Regions from separate parts of the Streptomyces sp. NPDC014727 genome, predicted to be linked through region 1. Evidence: riboswitches for the same ligand, from Rfam matches in the RefSeq annotation. Region 1 holds a riboswitch; each other region holds the start of a gene.
What was found. Region 1 has a riboswitch for cyclic di-AMP ahead of ACF1B9_RS33175 (M23 family metallopeptidase). Riboswitches for the same ligand answer to the same signal wherever they lie in the genome.
Positions count from the first base shown of each region.

Region 2: it holds a riboswitch for cyclic di-AMP, as region 1 does, so the genes downstream of both, ACF1B9_RS21705 (transglycosylase family protein) here and ACF1B9_RS33175 (M23 family metallopeptidase) in region 1, are expected to answer to the same signal.
Region 3: it holds a riboswitch for cyclic di-AMP, as region 1 does, so the genes downstream of both, ACF1B9_RS04150 (NlpC/P60 family protein) here and ACF1B9_RS33175 (M23 family metallopeptidase) in region 1, are expected to answer to the same signal.

Region 1 covers NZ_JBIBYR010000034.1:20,398-25,894, reverse strand. Annotated here, with positions in the region: gene ACF1B9_RS33195 (hypothetical protein) at 1-273, shown strand, start outside; gene ACF1B9_RS33190 (SPFH domain-containing protein) at 326-1,525, shown strand; tRNA gene ACF1B9_RS33185 (tRNA-Met) at 1,616-1,689, shown strand; gene ACF1B9_RS33180 (PP2C family protein-serine/threonine phosphatase) at 1,931-3,091, shown strand; cyclic di-AMP (ydaO/yuaA leader) riboswitch at 3,371-3,523, shown strand; gene ACF1B9_RS33175 (M23 family metallopeptidase) at 3,535-4,815, shown strand; gene ACF1B9_RS33170 (aldo/keto reductase) at 5,142-5,497, shown strand, end outside.
Region 2 covers NZ_JBIBYR010000013.1:132,097-137,593, reverse strand. Annotated here, with positions in the region: gene ACF1B9_RS21720 (DUF501 domain-containing protein) at 56-589, opposite strand; gene ACF1B9_RS21715 (septum formation initiator family protein) at 650-1,120, opposite strand; gene eno (phosphopyruvate hydratase) at 1,313-2,599, opposite strand; gene ACF1B9_RS21705 (transglycosylase family protein) at 3,006-3,767, opposite strand; cyclic di-AMP (ydaO/yuaA leader) riboswitch at 3,771-3,941, opposite strand; gene ACF1B9_RS21700 (transglycosylase family protein) at 4,240-5,199, opposite strand; gene ACF1B9_RS21695 (cytochrome P450) at 5,305-5,497, opposite strand, start outside.
Region 3 covers NZ_JBIBYR010000002.1:107,434-112,930, reverse strand. Annotated here, with positions in the region: gene pcrA (DNA helicase PcrA) at 1-963, opposite strand, end outside; cyclic di-AMP (ydaO/yuaA leader) riboswitch at 1,221-1,386, shown strand; gene ACF1B9_RS04150 (NlpC/P60 family protein) at 1,393-2,541, shown strand; gene ACF1B9_RS04145 (hypothetical protein) at 2,664-3,017, opposite strand; gene ACF1B9_RS04140 (NlpC/P60 family protein) at 3,374-4,420, shown strand; gene ACF1B9_RS04135 (GNAT family N-acetyltransferase) at 4,530-5,285, shown strand; gene ACF1B9_RS04130 (M48 family metallopeptidase) at 5,317-5,497, opposite strand, start outside.

The sequences.
Region 1 (5,497 bases):
GCCGCGAGCGGCGGCGTGAGCAGGCGCGCGCAGGGACGCTCGCGAGGGCGCATGCACCGGGCGGATGAGTCCACCCGGAGCCCGGTCGGGGCGATCGGCCGCGTGACGGTGCCGATCCCGCCCGGCGGTCCGGGCGAGGTGCTGGTGGCCGTACGGGGCGGCTCGGAGGCCTACACCGCATGGTCGACGACGTCGATCGACAGGGACGTGCGCGTCATTGTCGTCGACTCGGTCTCGGCGCGCGGCGTCATCGTGGAGCCCTTGCCGCCCTGAGCCGGAGCAGGGGCGTACCCGTCGAGCAGTGACATACGGCAGGAGTCTTCCGATGTTCTTCTGGCATGTTCCCGCCCCCAACGAGGCGATGCTCATATCCGGTTCCAAGGGGCAGACCCTGGACACCCAGTTCCGGATCGTCACCGGCCACGGCAGTTTCGTGCTCCCGGTCAAACAGAAGGCGCGCATGCTCTCCCTGGCGCTGCGCGAGGCGGAGATCACCGAGGACTGCGTGACCCAACAGGGCATCCGCCTCAACGTCCGGGCCGTCGCGGTCTTCAAGGTCGGCGACGACGCCGTGTCCATCGCCAACGCGGCACGCCGATTCCTGACGGAGCAGGAGCAGATGGAGGAGCTCGTCGGGCGGATCTTCGCCGGACACCTGCGTTCCATCGTCGGCGGACTGACCGTGGAGCAGATCATCCGCGAGCGCAACCGGGTCTCGCAGGAGGTCATCGCGGGCAGCCACGGCGAGATGGAGAAGCTCGGCATCGTGGTGGACGCCCTCCAGATCCAGGAGATCGACGACGCCACCGGCTACATCAAGAACCTCGCCGCCCCGCACGCCGCCGCGGTCGCCAGCCAGGCCCGGATCGCCGAGGCCAAGGCCGACCAGGAAGCCAGTCAGCGCGAGCAGCAGGCCGCCGCGCTCAAAGCGGAGTACGAACGTGACACCGCGATCAAGCGGGCGGGCTTCCTCGCCGAGACCGAGCAGTACAACGCCCGCGCCGCGCAGGCCGGACCGCTCGCCCAGGCCCAGGCCTCGCACGAGGTCATCGAGGAGCAGACCGCGCTGGCCGAACGGCAGGCCGCGCTCGCCGCGCAACGGCTCGAAGCGGAGGTCCGACGTCCGGCAGATGCCGAGGCGTACCGGCAGCGCACCCTCGCGGAAGCGGCCCGGGACCGGGTGAAGTTCGAGGCCGACGGCAACGCGTACACCGAACGGACCACCGCCCAGGCCCAGGCCGACGCCAACAGTGCGCGCGCCGCCTCGCTGCGCGACGGCAACCAGGAGCTCATCGCGGCCAACCGGATCGTGGAGAACCTGCCGGCGCTGGCCGACGCGGCGGCGCGCGGCATGTCGGGGGCCGACCTCACCGTCCTCAACGGCACCAACGGGGTCAATGAGATGGCTGCGGGCGTGGTCGGCCAGGGGCTGGCGATCCTCCATGCGCTGCAGCGCGGCGCGAGCCCGATGAAGTCACCGGCGGTCGACGGGAAGGCCACTCCCCGTATCACCGAAACGAACTGATCTTTGGGGCCGCATCGAAGGGGAGGGGCGCGGGAGATTCGCCGAGTGGTCATGAGCGCCCCGGACATGCCGTAGAGTTGTGTTCACCGACGCGGGGTGGAGCAGCTCGGTAGCTCGCTGGGCTCATAACCCAGAGGTCGCAGGTTCAAATCCTGTCCCCGCTACTGACGATTCAGGCCCGGCACGCATGCAGCGTGCCGGGCCTGAATCATTTCCCCTATCGCCGCCGGTCTCTGGTCCCGGTCGCCGGTCCTGTGAAGAGGCAGGACGGGTGGTGTGTGAGCTGGACCACGCGCGTACCCCCATTGGCCGATGAGGAGTCGCCGCGCGCCCTTGCTCCGGTGAGCCTGGGGGTGGGGCGCGGCACCGTCCGCAGCCGAGCGCGTACCGGGCAGGAGATCACAGGTGTGGAAGCGGCTGAAGCGGCGCGGCAGACATGCCAGGGGCGGTGTCCGTACCCGGCGGTTCGTCCGCGCCCTGCCCGCCCTGATGATCCTCGGTGGGCTGGTGTTCGACGCCCTCACCCCGCCGACCTTCACCGCCATTCCGCTGTTCGTGGCCGCGCCGCTGATCGCCGCGCCGTTCTTCTCGCTGTCCGGCACCATCCTCACCGCCGTCGCCTCGATCCTGGCCATCATCACGCTGCGGCTGCACAGCAACACGTTGCCGCAGGTCGTGCCGTTGATCGAGCTGCTCACCCTGGCCACCGTGTCGGTCCTCGCGGTCGTCATCAACGGGGTCGTGCGGCGCGGCAACGAGCAACTGGCCTCCGCGCGGGTGATCGCGGAGACCGCCATGCGGGCTGTGCTGCCCAAACCGTCCGACCGGATCGGCGGGCTGCATGTGGCGGCGCGGTACGTGGCGGCGCAGGCGGACGAGTTCGTCGGCGGTGACCTCTTCGCCGTGGCGGACACCCCGCACGGGGTGCGGCTGGTGGTCGGGGACGTACGGGGGAAGGGGCTCGACGCCGTGGAGTCGGTGGCGGTGATCATCGGTGCGTTCCGGGAGGCGGCCGAGCAGGAACGTTCGCTGGAGGGTGTGGCGCAGCGGCTGGAGCGGGCGCTGGCGCGAGAGGGGACGGGGCGGGGCGGGCTGGACGCGGTCGAGGGCTTCATCACCGCCGTACTGGCCGAGATCCCGCCCGGGTTGTCGCGGGTGCGGATCGTCAACCGCGGCCATCCCGAGCCGATCCTGCTGCATCCGGACGGGGCGCTGGATGTGCTGGGGCCGTCGGTGCCCGCGCTGCCGCTCGGGATGGATCTGGGGGTGTGGCCCGACCGGGCGGACGAATGGGATCTGCAGGCGGGGACGACTCTGCTCCTCTACACCGATGGTCTCTCCGAAGCGCGGAACGCCGACGGGGTCTTCTACGATCCGGCGGCGCGGCTGCGCGGGCGGATCTTTCCGGGACCCGAGGAACTGCTGTCCGCCCTGACCGACGACGTGCGGCGGCACACGGGCGGCGAGACGACCGACGACATGGCACTGCTCGCGGTCGTACGTCCTGCGGAGGGGCAGCCGCACCGGCGCAGGACAGTGAAGATCGTGGGACTGGACACGATGTGACGGGTGGGGCGGGTGTGTGGTGCGGACCGGGCGGAGTCCCGGGCACGGCATGCCACCGTCCGTAACCGAAGCGCACCGCTCCGCATAACATTTGACGCAACGTCAGAAACTGGGTAATGGCTGAGGGGCGATCAACTCATCCGATTCCACCCGGCTATGTCCCGTAAAGTCCAGGCCAAGACCGGAACGATCAGTGGGAACAGCTTGGAATCGGGCCCGGGTGTCTATTAACGTTCGATAACGCAGCGCGGTCGTCCCAGCCGTCGTCAGTGGCGGCACCGTGCGCGAGCGCCGAATTCCGCAAGGGAACCGGGGAACCACCTACATGGGGTGAATCGGACACCTGTGTCTCGTGAGAGGCAGAGGCGCCCGTAGGAGACCTTCCTGCTCCGAACCCGTCAGCTAACCCGGTAGGCGAGAAGGAAGGAAAGGAGTGCGCCCAAGTGGCGTCCAACAAGCCTGCCCCCGAGGCCCCCGCGCGGTTCACCTCCGACTTCGTCCCGGGTGCCGACTTCGGCTCCGGTTCTGACTACGGCCTCGGGTACGGCCCCGGTTTCGCTTCCGACGCCGGTTACGCAACCACCGGGACGGGAACGGCGTTCGGCACCGGCTACGGCACCGAGCCGGGCGCCGACTTCACCGGCGAGTTCGGGTCCGGTGAGTTCGGGTCCGGTGAGTTCCGTGGGTCCGGCGACTCGGCAGAGCTCCGCAGGGGTTTTTGCGCCGACGGCGACGGTGAGCCCGAACGAAGCCGGGACGAGTGGAACCCCACCGAGGAGTCCGTCCGCCCTGTGCGCGGCAAGCACCGCGTCGCCAAGCAGCGCAACGGACTTGCCCGTAGCTCCACCGTGCTCGGGGTCGGCGTCATCGCGGCGGTCGGTGCGGGCGGCATTGCCACCGCGCAGAGCAAGCCGGCGGTCTCCATCTCGCTTCCCGATTCCATCGCGGACAACCTGCCCGACGCCAAGTCCCTTCCCGGTGTGGGTTCCCTGTTCTCCGGCGAGTCCGAAGCCGACAAGGCCGAGGCCGTCGCCGCGTCCGCGCCGCTGACCACCGCCGGCATCACCACCGCCGAGGCCCAGCGGGGCACGACGGACGCGGGCGAGGCGCTCCGTGCCCGTATCCTCCAGCAGGCCGAGCAGCAGCAGGACGCCGCCGACGCCGAGGCCAGGGCCGCCGAGGAGAAGGCGGCCGCGGAGAAGGCTGCCGCCGAGGCCAAGAAGCAGCAGGACGCGGCCGAGGCCAAGATCGCCGCCGAGAAGAAGAAGGCGGAGGAAGAGGCCAAGAAGAAGGCGGAGGCGCTGCGGCTCGCCAAGCTCGCCGCCAGCTACGCCATCCCGACCACCTCGTACACGATCACCTCGACCTTCGGCGAGGCCGGCTCGATGTGGTCCTCCGGCTACCACACCGGCCTCGACTTCGCGGCGCCGACGGGTACCCCGATCAAGGCCATACACGGCGGCACCATCAAGTCGGCCGGCTGGTCCGGTTCGTACGGCTACCGCACGGTGCTGGAGCTCGAAGACGGTACGGAGCTGTGGTTCTGCCACCAGTCCTCGATCGGTGTCAGTGTCGGCCAGAAGGTCACGACCGGTGACACCATCGGCCGGGTCGGAGCGACCGGCAATGTGACCGGCCCGCACCTCCACCTGGAGGTCCACACCCCGGCCGGTACGGGCATCGACCCGATGGCCTGGCTGCGCGGCAAGGGTCTCAACCCCTGATCGGCCGGCCGCCTCGCGGCCCACATGACCCGAGCCGGTTCGCCGGCCGCTGAACCCCGGCAGCCCTGACGCTCCCCCCGGCGTCAGGGCTGCCGGTGTGTCGGCACAGTTGCTCCGGCCCGAGGGACGGCCCGGACGGAACGAGGCGGGGGACGGAACGACGCGCAGGGCACGGCAATGGACCGGGCAGGGGCCTGGAGACCGGCCGGAGCGGCGGCCGGGCGGATCGGTGGGCCGGTGGGGACTGCGGGCCGGTCGGACCGGCGCGCCTGCCTGAAGGGTCGGCTGCCGGAATAGCGGACCCGCTGGTGTCCGTTGATCCACATATGACTTCTCTTCGTAAGCTGGGCCCTTCCGACCTTCAGGTCTTCCCGCTCGCACTCGGCGGCAACGTCTTCGGCTGGACGGCCGACGAGGCGCAGTCGTTCGCCGTGCTGGACGCCTACGCCGCGGCGGGCGGCAACTTCATCGACACCGCCGACGCGTACTCGGCCTGGATCCCGGGCAATGAGGGCGGCGAGTCCGAGACCGTCATCGGGAAGTGGCTCGCGGCACGCGTCAACCGGTCGGAGATCGTCGTCGCGACGAAGGTCGGCGCCCATCCCTCGTACAAGGGGCTCGCCGCCACGAACATCAAGGCCGCGGCGGAGGAGTCGCTCCGTCGGCTCGGCACCGACCACAT
Region 2 (5,497 bases), on a different contig from region 1:
CCTCCGGCGATCGAGGAGCGGAGGTCCGGGGGCGGAGCCCCCGGAGGGGGAACGGTCAGTCCTCGTCCGGCACGCCGCACGGCGAAACGCACGGCCCCTTGCGCCACCACTCGGGCAGCATCGCGATCGCCTCGTCGCCCAGCGGGTTCACTCCGGGCCCGGCGGCCAGCGAGTGCCCGACCAGCACGTGCAGGCACTTCACCCGGTCCGGCATGCCACCGGCGCTCGGGAAGCCCTCAAGGACCTCGATGGCGTCGCGCCGGGCGATGTAGTCCTCGTGCGCGGCCCGGTACGCGGCGGCCAGCTCCGGGTCCGTGGCGAGGCGCTCGGTCATCTCCTTCATGACGCCGTTCGCCTCCAGCGTGCCGATCGCGGACGCGGCACGCGGGCACGTCAGGTAGTACGTCGTCGGGAACGGCGTACCGTCCTCCAGCCGGGGCTGGGTCTCGACCACGTCCGGATTGCCGCAGGGGCAGCGGTGCGCGATCGCGCGCAGCCCGCGCGGCGGGCGGCCCAGCTGCTGCTGGAACGCGGCGATGTCCGCCTCGGTGGGCGCGGTGGACTCGGTCTGCGGAGGGGGGGTTTCCATGCCTGCCTAGGTTCTGATCGGGCTGCTCGAACTGCGGTTCTGCAGAGGGGATGAAGGAAGTCAGTCGCGGTCGGCGCTGTCCACGCCGTCCCAGAGGTTGGAGTGCCACGGCCGGCCGGAATCGTCCGTCTCGCCGTTGCGCTCCTTGACCGCGTCGGGGTCGATCACCGTATAACCGGTCTCTCCGGGGAGAAGGTAGTGCAGGTGCTTGCGGGCCAGCTGCCTGATGTACGCGTCGTCCTGGAGGCGCGCCTTCTCGTCACGCAGCTCCTCGGTGCGGGCTCGGGCCTCCTGCGCCCGGCGTTCCTGGTCGGCGATCTCGTCGCGCTGCGACACGTACTGCCGCATCGGGTAGGCGAGCGCGACCACCAGGGAGCAGACGACGAGGGCGAGGAAGGCCGCCCGGCCGGTGAGCCGGGAGCGACGGGCCTGACGGCGGTTCTGGGACCGGTAGACGCGGGCGGCGGTCTGCTCACCGAGCAGCCGCAGCCGGGTCGAGGTGGAGAACCGGTCCCGGTCCTTCGCGGCCATGTCTCCGCCTCCCCATTACGCACGTCCGTCCCCGCACACGGTACGGGACCGAGTGCGGGGACGAACGGAGGCCGGTGCCTTTGGCCCGTGAGGGCCTGCGGTCAGCCCTTGCCGCGCCTGACGATTCGCGGAGCGCCGCGCTCATCGGTTCGCGGAGCGCTGTGCCGATCAGTTCTCGGAGTGCTGCGCCGGTCAGCTCTCGGAGCGGAACCGCGGGAACGCCGAGCGGCCCGCGTACACCGCGGCGTCGTCGAGGATCTCCTCGATGCGCAGCAGCTGGTTGTACTTGGCGACGCGGTCCGAGCGGGCCGGGGCGCCGGTCTTGATCTGGCCGCAGTTCACCGCGACGGCGAGGTCGGCGATGGTGACGTCCTCGGTCTCGCCGGAGCGGTGGGACATCATGCACTTGAAGCCGTTGCGCTGGGCCAGCTCGACGGCGTCCAGCGTCTCGGTCAGCGAACCGATCTGGTTGACCTTGACGAGCAGGGCGTTGGCGGAGCCCTCCTCGATGCCGCGGGCCAGACGCTCCGGGTTGGTGACGAACAGGTCGTCGCCGACGATCTGCACCTTGGCGCCGAGCTTGTCGGTGATGACCTTCCAGCCGGCCCAGTCGTCCTCGTACAGCGGGTCCTCGATGGAGACCAGCGGGTACGCGGAGACGAGCTCCTCGTAGTACTCGGTCATCTCGGCGGCGGAGCGGGACTTGCCCTCGAACTCGTACTTGCCGTCCTTGTAGAACTCCGAGGCGGCGACGTCGAGCGCGAGCGCGATGTCCTTGCCCGGGACGTAGCCGGCTTCCTTGATGGCCTCGACGATGAGGTCCAGGGCGGCACGGTTCGACTCCAGGTTCGGCGCGAAGCCGCCCTCGTCGCCGAGACCGGTCGAAAGACCCTTGGTCTTCAGGACCTTCTTCAGCGTGTGGTAGACCTCGGCGCCCCAGCGCAGGGCCTCGGAGAAGGACTCCGCGCCGATCGGGGCGATCATGAACTCCTGGATGTCCACGTTGGAGTCGGCGTGCGACCCACCGTTGAGGATGTTCATCATCGGAACGGGCAGCAGGTGCGCGTTCGGGCCGCCGAGGTAGCGGAACAGCGGTAGGTCCGAGGCCTCGGAGGCGGCGTGGGCGACGGCCAGGGAGACACCGAGGATGGCGTTCGCGCCGAGCGAGCCCTTGTTCTCCGTGGCGTCCAGGTCGAACATCGCCTGGTCGATCAGCCGCTGCTCGGTCGCGTCGTAACCCACGAGCTCCGGGCCGATCTGCTCGATCACGGCGAGGACGGCCTTCTCCACGCCCTTGCCCTGGTAGCGGTTGGGGTCACCGTCGCGAAGCTCAATGGCCTCGAACGCACCGGTGGAGGCGCCGGACGGCACGGCAGCACGGCCCGTGCTGCCGTCGTCGAGGCCAACCTCGACCTCGACCGTGGGGTTCCCCCGGGAGTCGAGGATTTCCCGGGCTACGACGACGTCGATGGACGGCACGAGGCATCTCCTTCTGGGATATGACACTGGTTGTGCAGGGTCACTTTGGCCTTGCGACAAGAGCCTAACCGGCCCGGCCCGCTCAGTCGGACGACCGCCCGTCCCCTGGGACGAAAAAGGACCCAAGAGCGAGCATTACGGGGCGAACAGCCAGAATTTTACTGCCCAGTAACTACAGAAGTTGAACGATCACGCACTGCCGTGGCCACCTCCGGAACCCGCCCCGCGGGGGCCGGCCCCCGCCCGTACGGACGCGATACGAGGACGACGCGCCCCGCCGGGACGGAGCCGCCGCACATACAGGTGACGCGCCCCGCGGAAGCAAGGGGTCACACGGAAACCCCGGCCCGGCGCGTACGGGGGAACGCGCGCCGGGCCGGGGTGCTCAGGGAGGAGAGGTCCCGGACTACTTCGTCAGGTGCAGCTGCTGACCCGGGTAGATCAGGTCGGCGTCCTTGACGATGTCCTTGTTCAGCTCGAACAGGTGCTGCCAGCCGCCCTTGACCTTGTGGTCGGCGGCGATCTTGCTCAGGGAGTCGCCGGAGACGACCTTGTACTCGCCGTCGCCCTTCTTGACCTTCTCGCCGGTCGGGGTGGTGACGGTCTTCTTCGACTCGGCCTGCGGGGCGGCGGAGCGGTCCGAGCGGTTGGTGGCGGGGACCTCGGTGCGCTCGGCCTTCTTCGGCTGAACCGGCTGCGACTGCTGCTTGGGCGCGGCCGGGGCGCTCTGCTGCTGCGTGGCGCCGGAGTCGGTCTTCGAGGAGGAGCCGGTGTCGACGCCCGGGTCCACACCGTCGTTGCGCAGGTTGCCGGCGCCGGCACAGCCCCAGGCACCCGGGCCCTGCATGGCGAGGAGCTTCTCGGCGGTGGCGATCTGCTGAGCCTTGGTGGCCAGGTCGGCACGGGGGGCGTACTGCGTACCGCCGGCGGCGGCCCAGCTGGACTGCGAGAACTGCAGACCGCCGTAGTAGCCGTTGCCGGTGTTGATGGACCAGTTGCCACCGGACTCGCACTGCGCGACGGCGTCCCAGGTCGCGACGGAGGCCGCGGAGGCACCGGTCGCACCCATCAGCGGGACGGCGACTGCGGTACCGGCGACACCGGCGAGCGTGGCGACACGGACGGCCTTGGACGGGCGACGGTGCTTGCCCTTGCTGGAAAACAGCATGGAACTTCTCCTCACCGACGCCTACGAGGTGAGCTGTCGGGTTCGGGCCAAGTGAGTTGCCCGGTCGCACGTCCTAGCACGCGACTTCACCCCAAGCCGCCCCTGATCCGCCTTTCGACGATCGGGCCGGCGCCTACCTGGGTCCCCCGCTCCTGCCTACGGCGCTTTACGCGTCTGTTCCCTTCGACCGACGGCAGGATTCGGCGTGACGGTCAACGGGGCCCGCGGTGCGAGCGGTTCCGACCGTAAACACAGGCAACCCCACATTCAAAGATGGACACATCAGACAATCAGCCCTTACTTGCATCTGAGGAACCGTCGTTTTCGCAGGTCGGAGGCGATACGGAAGGACTCCCCGGGCGCGACACGCCGTTGACGCAAAGAGACCCATGTCTCACTTACACATAAGTGGACATAGGTCCCTGAACTACCCCGGTTTTTGAGGCCCTATTAGCCGATTTTCAGACTGCCCTCAGTCGGCCTTCACATCGAGACGGAGGCTCTGGCCAGGGAGGATGAGGTCCGGGTCGGAGCCGACCGCCCCCTTGTTGGCCTCATAGAGCGCGGGCCAGCCGCCGGGAACCTTCTGTGCATCAGCAATCGCCCAGAGGTTGTCGCCGGAACGGACGGTGTACGCGCCGTCGGCAGCCGACGCGCCCGCGTCGTCCGCGTCGCGGGCGTCGCGGGCGTCGCCGCCACCGCGGGAGGCATGGCGACCCGAGTCGCGGTCGACGCCGCCGTTCGCGTCCGGGCTCCCTTCGGGCGCCGGGGCGCCGCGATGCTTGCCGCTCACACCATTGGACGAGTCCGACGTACGGGGTGAATCGGACGCGTCGGGGGACGGATGCGAGGACGGGGCGGCCGACTCGGCGGCCGAAGGCTTCGCGGAGTGGCCCTTCTTGCCCGCCGGCTTGCCGTGGGCACCCGAGGTGCTGCCGGCCCTGTCCGCCGGCGTGGCGGCATCCGAGGGAGTGGCCGACGCGTCGTCAGCCGGCTCCGCACCGTTCGTCGGCTCGCCGGAGGGCGCGATCCCGGGGTCGACACCCGGCAGCGCCCCGTCCGCCGCGAGACCGGAGATGACCGCACAGCTGGGCCAGGCCCGCGGACCCTTGTCGGCCAGGACCTTCTGGGCCACGGCTATCTGCTGCGCGCGGCTGGCGAGGTCGGCACGCGGGGCGTACGACTCGCCGCCGTACGCCTTCCAGGTCTCCGGCGAGAACTGCAGGCCGCCGTAGAAGCCATTGCCGAGGTCGGCGCTCCACATGCCGCCGCTCTCGCACTCGGCCACCCGGTCCCAGGTCGTGGCATCGGCCGCGTGCGCACCGGCCGCGCCGAGCAGCGGGATGGCGATGGCCGAGCCGGTCACGCCCGCGGCGACGACGATGGCGGGTGCCTGACGAGGGCGACGGTGTCTGCCGTTCGCGGAGCCCATGGGATTGCCTTCCGTGTGACTGACGAGTGACGGGTGAGTCGAACGGTGAACCTAGCGGGACTCGAACGCGTGTCACAAGTCGATGCAGCGCAGATCACGTGAAAGTCACAGAGTTGACAGAGTGTCACCTTGCCCCGTGGAGACCCCCGGCTCGAACTCCACCGGCAACGTGCGCAGTCCACGCATGATGAGTCCGCCACGCCACCGCAAATCGGCAGGTTCCACCGCAAGCCGCAGGTCCGGAAGGCGCCGCAGGAGCGTGGCGAGCGCGGTCTGTCCCTCCAGCCGGGCGAGTGGT
Region 3 (5,497 bases), on a different contig from region 1:
GTAGATCGACTGGTCCGCGTCACCGACGACGCACAGCTCGGCGGGGGCGTCGTGCTCGCCGGCCGGGCCGACCAGTTCGCGTACGAGGGTGTACTGGGCGTGGTTGGTGTCCTGGTACTCGTCGACCAGGACGTGCCGGAAGCGGCGGCGGTAGTGCTCGGCGACGTCGGGGAACGCCTGCAGCAGGTGGACCGTCGTCATGATGATGTCGTCGAAGTCCAGCGCGTTGGCCTCGCGCAGCCGGGACTGGTACATCGCGTAGGCCTGGGCGAGGGTCTTCTCGAAACCGTCCGCAGCCTGGCCGGCGAAGGTCTCCTCGTCGATCAGTTCGTTCTTCAGGTTGGAGACCTTGGCCGTGAACGACTTCGGCGGGAAGCGCTTCGGGTCGAGGTCGAGATCACGGCAGACCAGGGCCATCAGCCGCTTGGAGTCGGCGGCGTCGTAGATCGAGAACGACGAGGTGAAGCCGAGCTTCTTCGACTCGCGGCGCAGGATGCGTACGCACGCGCTGTGGAAGGTCATGACCCACATGGCGTTGGCGCGCGGTCCGACGAGCTGTTCGACGCGCTCCTTCATCTCGCCCGCGGCCTTGTTGGTGAAGGTGATCGCCAGGATCTGGCCGGGGTGCACCCCGCGCTCGGCGAGGAGGTGGGCGATCCGGTGGGTCAGCACCCGGGTCTTGCCCGAGCCCGCCCCGGCGACGATGAGCAAGGGGGAGCCGGCGTGGACCACCGCGGCGCGCTGTTCGGTGTTCAGCCCGTCGAGGAGCGCCGCGGAATCGATGACGGGGCGGTGCGCACCGTCACGGTAGTACGCGTCCCTGGGCGGCGGGGGCCCGTCGAAGACGCCCGCGAAGAGGTCCTCCGGCACCGCTTCGGGTGCGGAGTCCTCGGGGGGCGGCGGGGGCTCTTCCTCCGAGTGCTGGAGGCCGGCCAGGAAGCTGTCGTCAAAGAGGCTGCTCATCGCTTGTCGAGTCTAGGCCGCCGCACCGACACATGACTGCCGCTCGGCGAACCACACCCGGCCGCCGGGCACGCAAAGAGAGCGGACATCCACCCTCCGTAAGAGATTCCGGGCCTCGGCCGCCCTCGTCACCTCCGCCCCACGGAGGTCACGAAAACGTATCGGGCATATCGAACATCGACCTTCACAGCAGCACCACGGGTTGGCTACCGTGCTCGACCGGGTGGCCCGTACCCCCTGAGGCGAACCACGCCGAGCGGGCGCCCGCGCCGAATCCGGGCTGTCCTCACGGACGTCCGGAGCCGGGGACCCATACGCGTCACCGGGGTGAATCGGTCCTTATCCCCCACTCGGACCGTAGGGCAGCCTTCCGTTCCGCCCGAACCCGACAGCTAACCCGGTAGGCGGTCCACGGAAGGAGATGCCGTCTTGGCATCGCATCGCAAACCGCGTACCCGGGTGCGCACCACCACACCGGCCGTCGGTCTCACGACGGCCGCGCTGGCGTCCGTGACCCTGCTCTCCACGCAGAGCGCCACGGCGGCCCCCGCTCCGAAGCCCAGCATCGAGGACGTCCAGAAGAAGGTCGACGACCTCTACCGGCAGGCGGGCACCGCGACCCAGCGCTACAACCAGGCGAAGGAGGCCTCCGCCGCCCAGCGCACCAAGGTGGACGTCCTCCTGGACGACGTGGCGAAGCGCGCCGACGAACTCAACGAAGCCCGCAGGACGCTCGGCGCCTACGCGGCCGCGCAGTACCGCACCGGGTCGCTCACGCCGAGCGCCACCTTCTTCCTCGCCGACGACCCGCAGTCGTACTTCGACCAGAGCCAGCTGATGAACCGGATGACCGGTCAGCAGGAGAAGGCGGTCACGGACTTCCGCGCCCAGCAGGCGAAGGCCTCGAAGAAGCGCGCCGAAGCGGTGCGCAGCCTGGAGACGCTGACCACGACCCAGGCCACGCTGCGCACCAGCAAGCAGAACGTCCAGCAGAAGCTGGGCGAGGCGCAGACGATGCTGTCGAAGCTGACCGCCGAGGAGAAGGCGCGGCTCGCGGCGCTGGAGCGGAAGAAGGAGGCGGAGGCCGAGCGCAAGGCGGAGGAACTGGCGCGGCAGCAGGCCGCCGCCAAGGCGGAGGCGGACCGCAAGGCCGAGGAGGCCGCGAAGGCGGCGGGGTCCGGCAGCGGTACATCGGCGGGAGGCGGGACCGGCTCGGACAGCAGCGCCACCACCAAGGCGGAGAAGGTCCTCGCCTTCGCCAGGGCCCAGCTGGGCAAGCCGTACGTCTGGGGCGCGACGGGCCCGTCCTCGTACGACTGCTCCGGGCTCACCCAGGCCGCGTGGAAGGACGCGGGAGTCGACATCCCGCGCACCACCTGGGACCAGGTGAAGATCGGCACCAAGGTCGCCACGGCGGATCTGCGTCCGGGCGACCTCGTCTTCTTCTACGACGACATCAGCCACGTCGGCATCTACAAGGGCGACGGAATGATGATCCACGCGCCGAAGCCGGGCGCGAACGTGCGCGAGGAGTCGATCTACTACATGCCGATCTACGGCAGCGTGCGGCCGGCGTAACGGCCCGCTCCCCCGCGCCCGGCCCGGCCCGTCCCACGCGCCGGCCGGGCCGGGCGCCGTCCCGGCCGCGATACGGAGACCTGGGACCGCGACCTCGGGTCCCGCACTTCGGGCCGGGGCCCTCAGGTCCAGAGCGTGGCGATGAAGATGTTGGCGAGCGTCAGCCCGCCCACCGCCGCGAAGGCGCCCTTGTCGACCTTCTCCTCGTCCCGCTTGACGTAGACGAGCGCGAGGATGACGACCAGGAGCAGCAGCTTGACCCCGATCTTGATGTTGTTCACGTGGTGGCCGTCGGCCTCGTTGAGCCCGACCAGCGCGACCCCGGTGACCAGCATCGTCAGCGCGCCGTGCAGCATCGCCGGGACGAACCGGGCCGTGCCCGCGCCCATCGCCTTCATCTGGGTCAGGAAACCACCCAGCAGCGAGGCGATACCGATGATGTGCAGGGCGACGAAGACATGAATGAGTACGTCCATGAGGCCGCAGCCTAGCCCCGCCCATATCACCACTCCGCAGGCAGGTACAGCTTCCTGGCGCTTCACTCGTGTCTGCACCAATTGCCTGACTCTGTTGTCATTTTTCCGATCAGACACAGACAGCGCCGCGCCAAATTCGGGCAATAAGCGTCATTACGACTCTTCCCCGTGCCCCGGGTTTAGCGTCCCTGACCAGGTGACCGTCTTCACCGCCGCTCCGCCCCCGGACGGCACGCCGGTCACCCCGCCGGGGATCCGGCGGCGGGCCGCCCGGCTGTGGGTGGCCCGCCACCGGATCCCGGGCGGGCCCGCCGGTAGTCCCCGTCGGGCAGTCACCAGGAAGGACGCACGCCCCCGTGGCAGCGCATCGGAAACCCAAGCAGCGCCCGTACACCGGCTCTGCTGCCCGCACCGCAGCCACCCTCGCCTTCGCCGGGGCCGCCACCGCTGCCGCTCTGCCGGGCTCCGCGCACGCCGATCCCCAGCGCACCCCCACCCAGGTCAGGTCGGAGGTGGACCGGCTGTACCGCGACGCGGAAGTCGCCACCGAGCAGTACAACGGCGCGAAGGAGAAGGCCGCCGCCGCCGCCGAGGCCGTCGACACCCTGCGCGACGAGGCCGCCCGCCGCACCGAGCGCCTCAACGCCTCGCGCGACGCGCTGGGTTCGCTCGCCGCCGCGCAGTACCGCACGGGCGGCCTCGACCCCGCTCTGCAGCTGGCGCTCTCCTCCGACCCCGACCAGTATCTGGAGCGCGCGTCGTACGTGGACCGGATCAGCGACCGCCAGGCCGCCGAGGTCGACACGGTGGAGCGGCAGGTCGCCAGGATCGCCCAGCTGCGCTCCCAGGCCAGGGGAAAGCTGGCCGCGCTGGCGTCGCGCCAGGCCGAGCTGAAGAAGCACAAGGCGACGGTCAGGACCAAGCTGGCCGACGCGCAGCGGCTCCTCGCCACCTTGTCCCCGGCCGAGCGCAGCGCCTACGAGGCCTCGAACGGCGCGCGTTCCGCCGGCCGTGCCGACCGGGGCACCGCGCGCGGCCTCGCCCTCGCCCCCACCACCCGTGCCGCCGCAGCCGTCGCGTTCGCGTTCGGAGCACTCGGCAAACCGTACGTCTGGGGCGCGACCGGCCCGTCCTCGTTCGACTGCTCCGGGCTCACCCAGGCCGCCTGGCGGTCCGCCGGCGTCTCGCTCCCCCGGACCACGTACACCCAGATCAACGCCGGACAGCACATCTCGCGCTCCGAACTGGCCCCGGGCGACCTGGTGTTCTTCTTCTCCGGTGTCAGCCACGTCGGCCTCTACATCGGCAACGGCCAGATGATCCACGCCCCGCGCCCGGGGGCGCCGGTCCGGATCGCGCCGATCGACCAGATGCCCTTCGCCGGAGCGACCCGGGTGTCATAGGCTCCCGACTCCGATTCGGATCGGCCCGCCGTCGGGGCAACTCCCGGCGTCGCAACGGCCCGTCGTCGGAGCGGCCCGCCATCGATCAGCCGACCGGAGGACACCCCACATGCCCATGGACGTCGAGGTCCAGATCCATGCCCGTACGCTCGCCCTGCGCTCCCCCGACCACCTCCGGGTCGGGCCCTTCACCGTGCGGTACAACCCCGGCTGGTCGCTCAAGTACGCCAATTACGCGATACCCGACCAGGACGCAGAACCGACGGCCGCGGACCTCGACGCGCTGATTGCGGCGTTCCGCGAGCGCGACCGGATGCCGCGGCTGGAGTATCTGCCGGGCTGGGCGCCCGCCGTCGAACCCGCGCTGCTCGCCGCCGGGTTCACCGTCGAGGACCGGGCACCGATCATGGCCTGCGCCCCCGCCGGTCTGCTGCCGCCGAAGCCGGTGGACTCCCTCGTGATCGCCCCACCGGTCACCGACGCGGAGTTCGACGCCGCGGCACTCGTCCAGCACCACGGCTACGGCGGTACCGGCGAGCCCGAGGGCGGCGAGGCGGCCTGGCTGCGCGAGGCGGCCGCGGGCGGCGGGGTCGCGGCCCTCGCCACCGTCGACGGCGTCCCGGCGGGCGCGGGCGGCTGCTCGGTCCCGGTCGACGGTCTCAGCGAGCTGACCGGCCTCGCCGTCGCGGCCGCGTTCCGCCGTCGCGGCATCGGCGCCGCGCTCTGTGCCCACCTGACCGCCACCGCCTTCGAGCAGGGCTGCCGGGTGGTGTGGCTGGAGCCCGGCGACGCCGACGTGGAGCGGATCTACGCGGGCATCGGCTACCGCCGGGTCGGCGAGAAACTGAACATCTCGCTCGAATGATCTGCGCGCCGCCCCGGCTGCATATGGACGGTCAGTCCTCGGGGACGCCCCTTGTGCGTGCCGTTGAGCCCACCGGGACGTCCCCCAGCCAGACCCTCCGCCCCATCTCGTCCAGTTCCCCCTTGAGGCGTTCGCATTCCGGGATGGCCCGGCGCAGGAGCCGCCAGTAGTCAGGCCCGTGCCCGGCCACCCGGATATGCGCCAGCTCATGG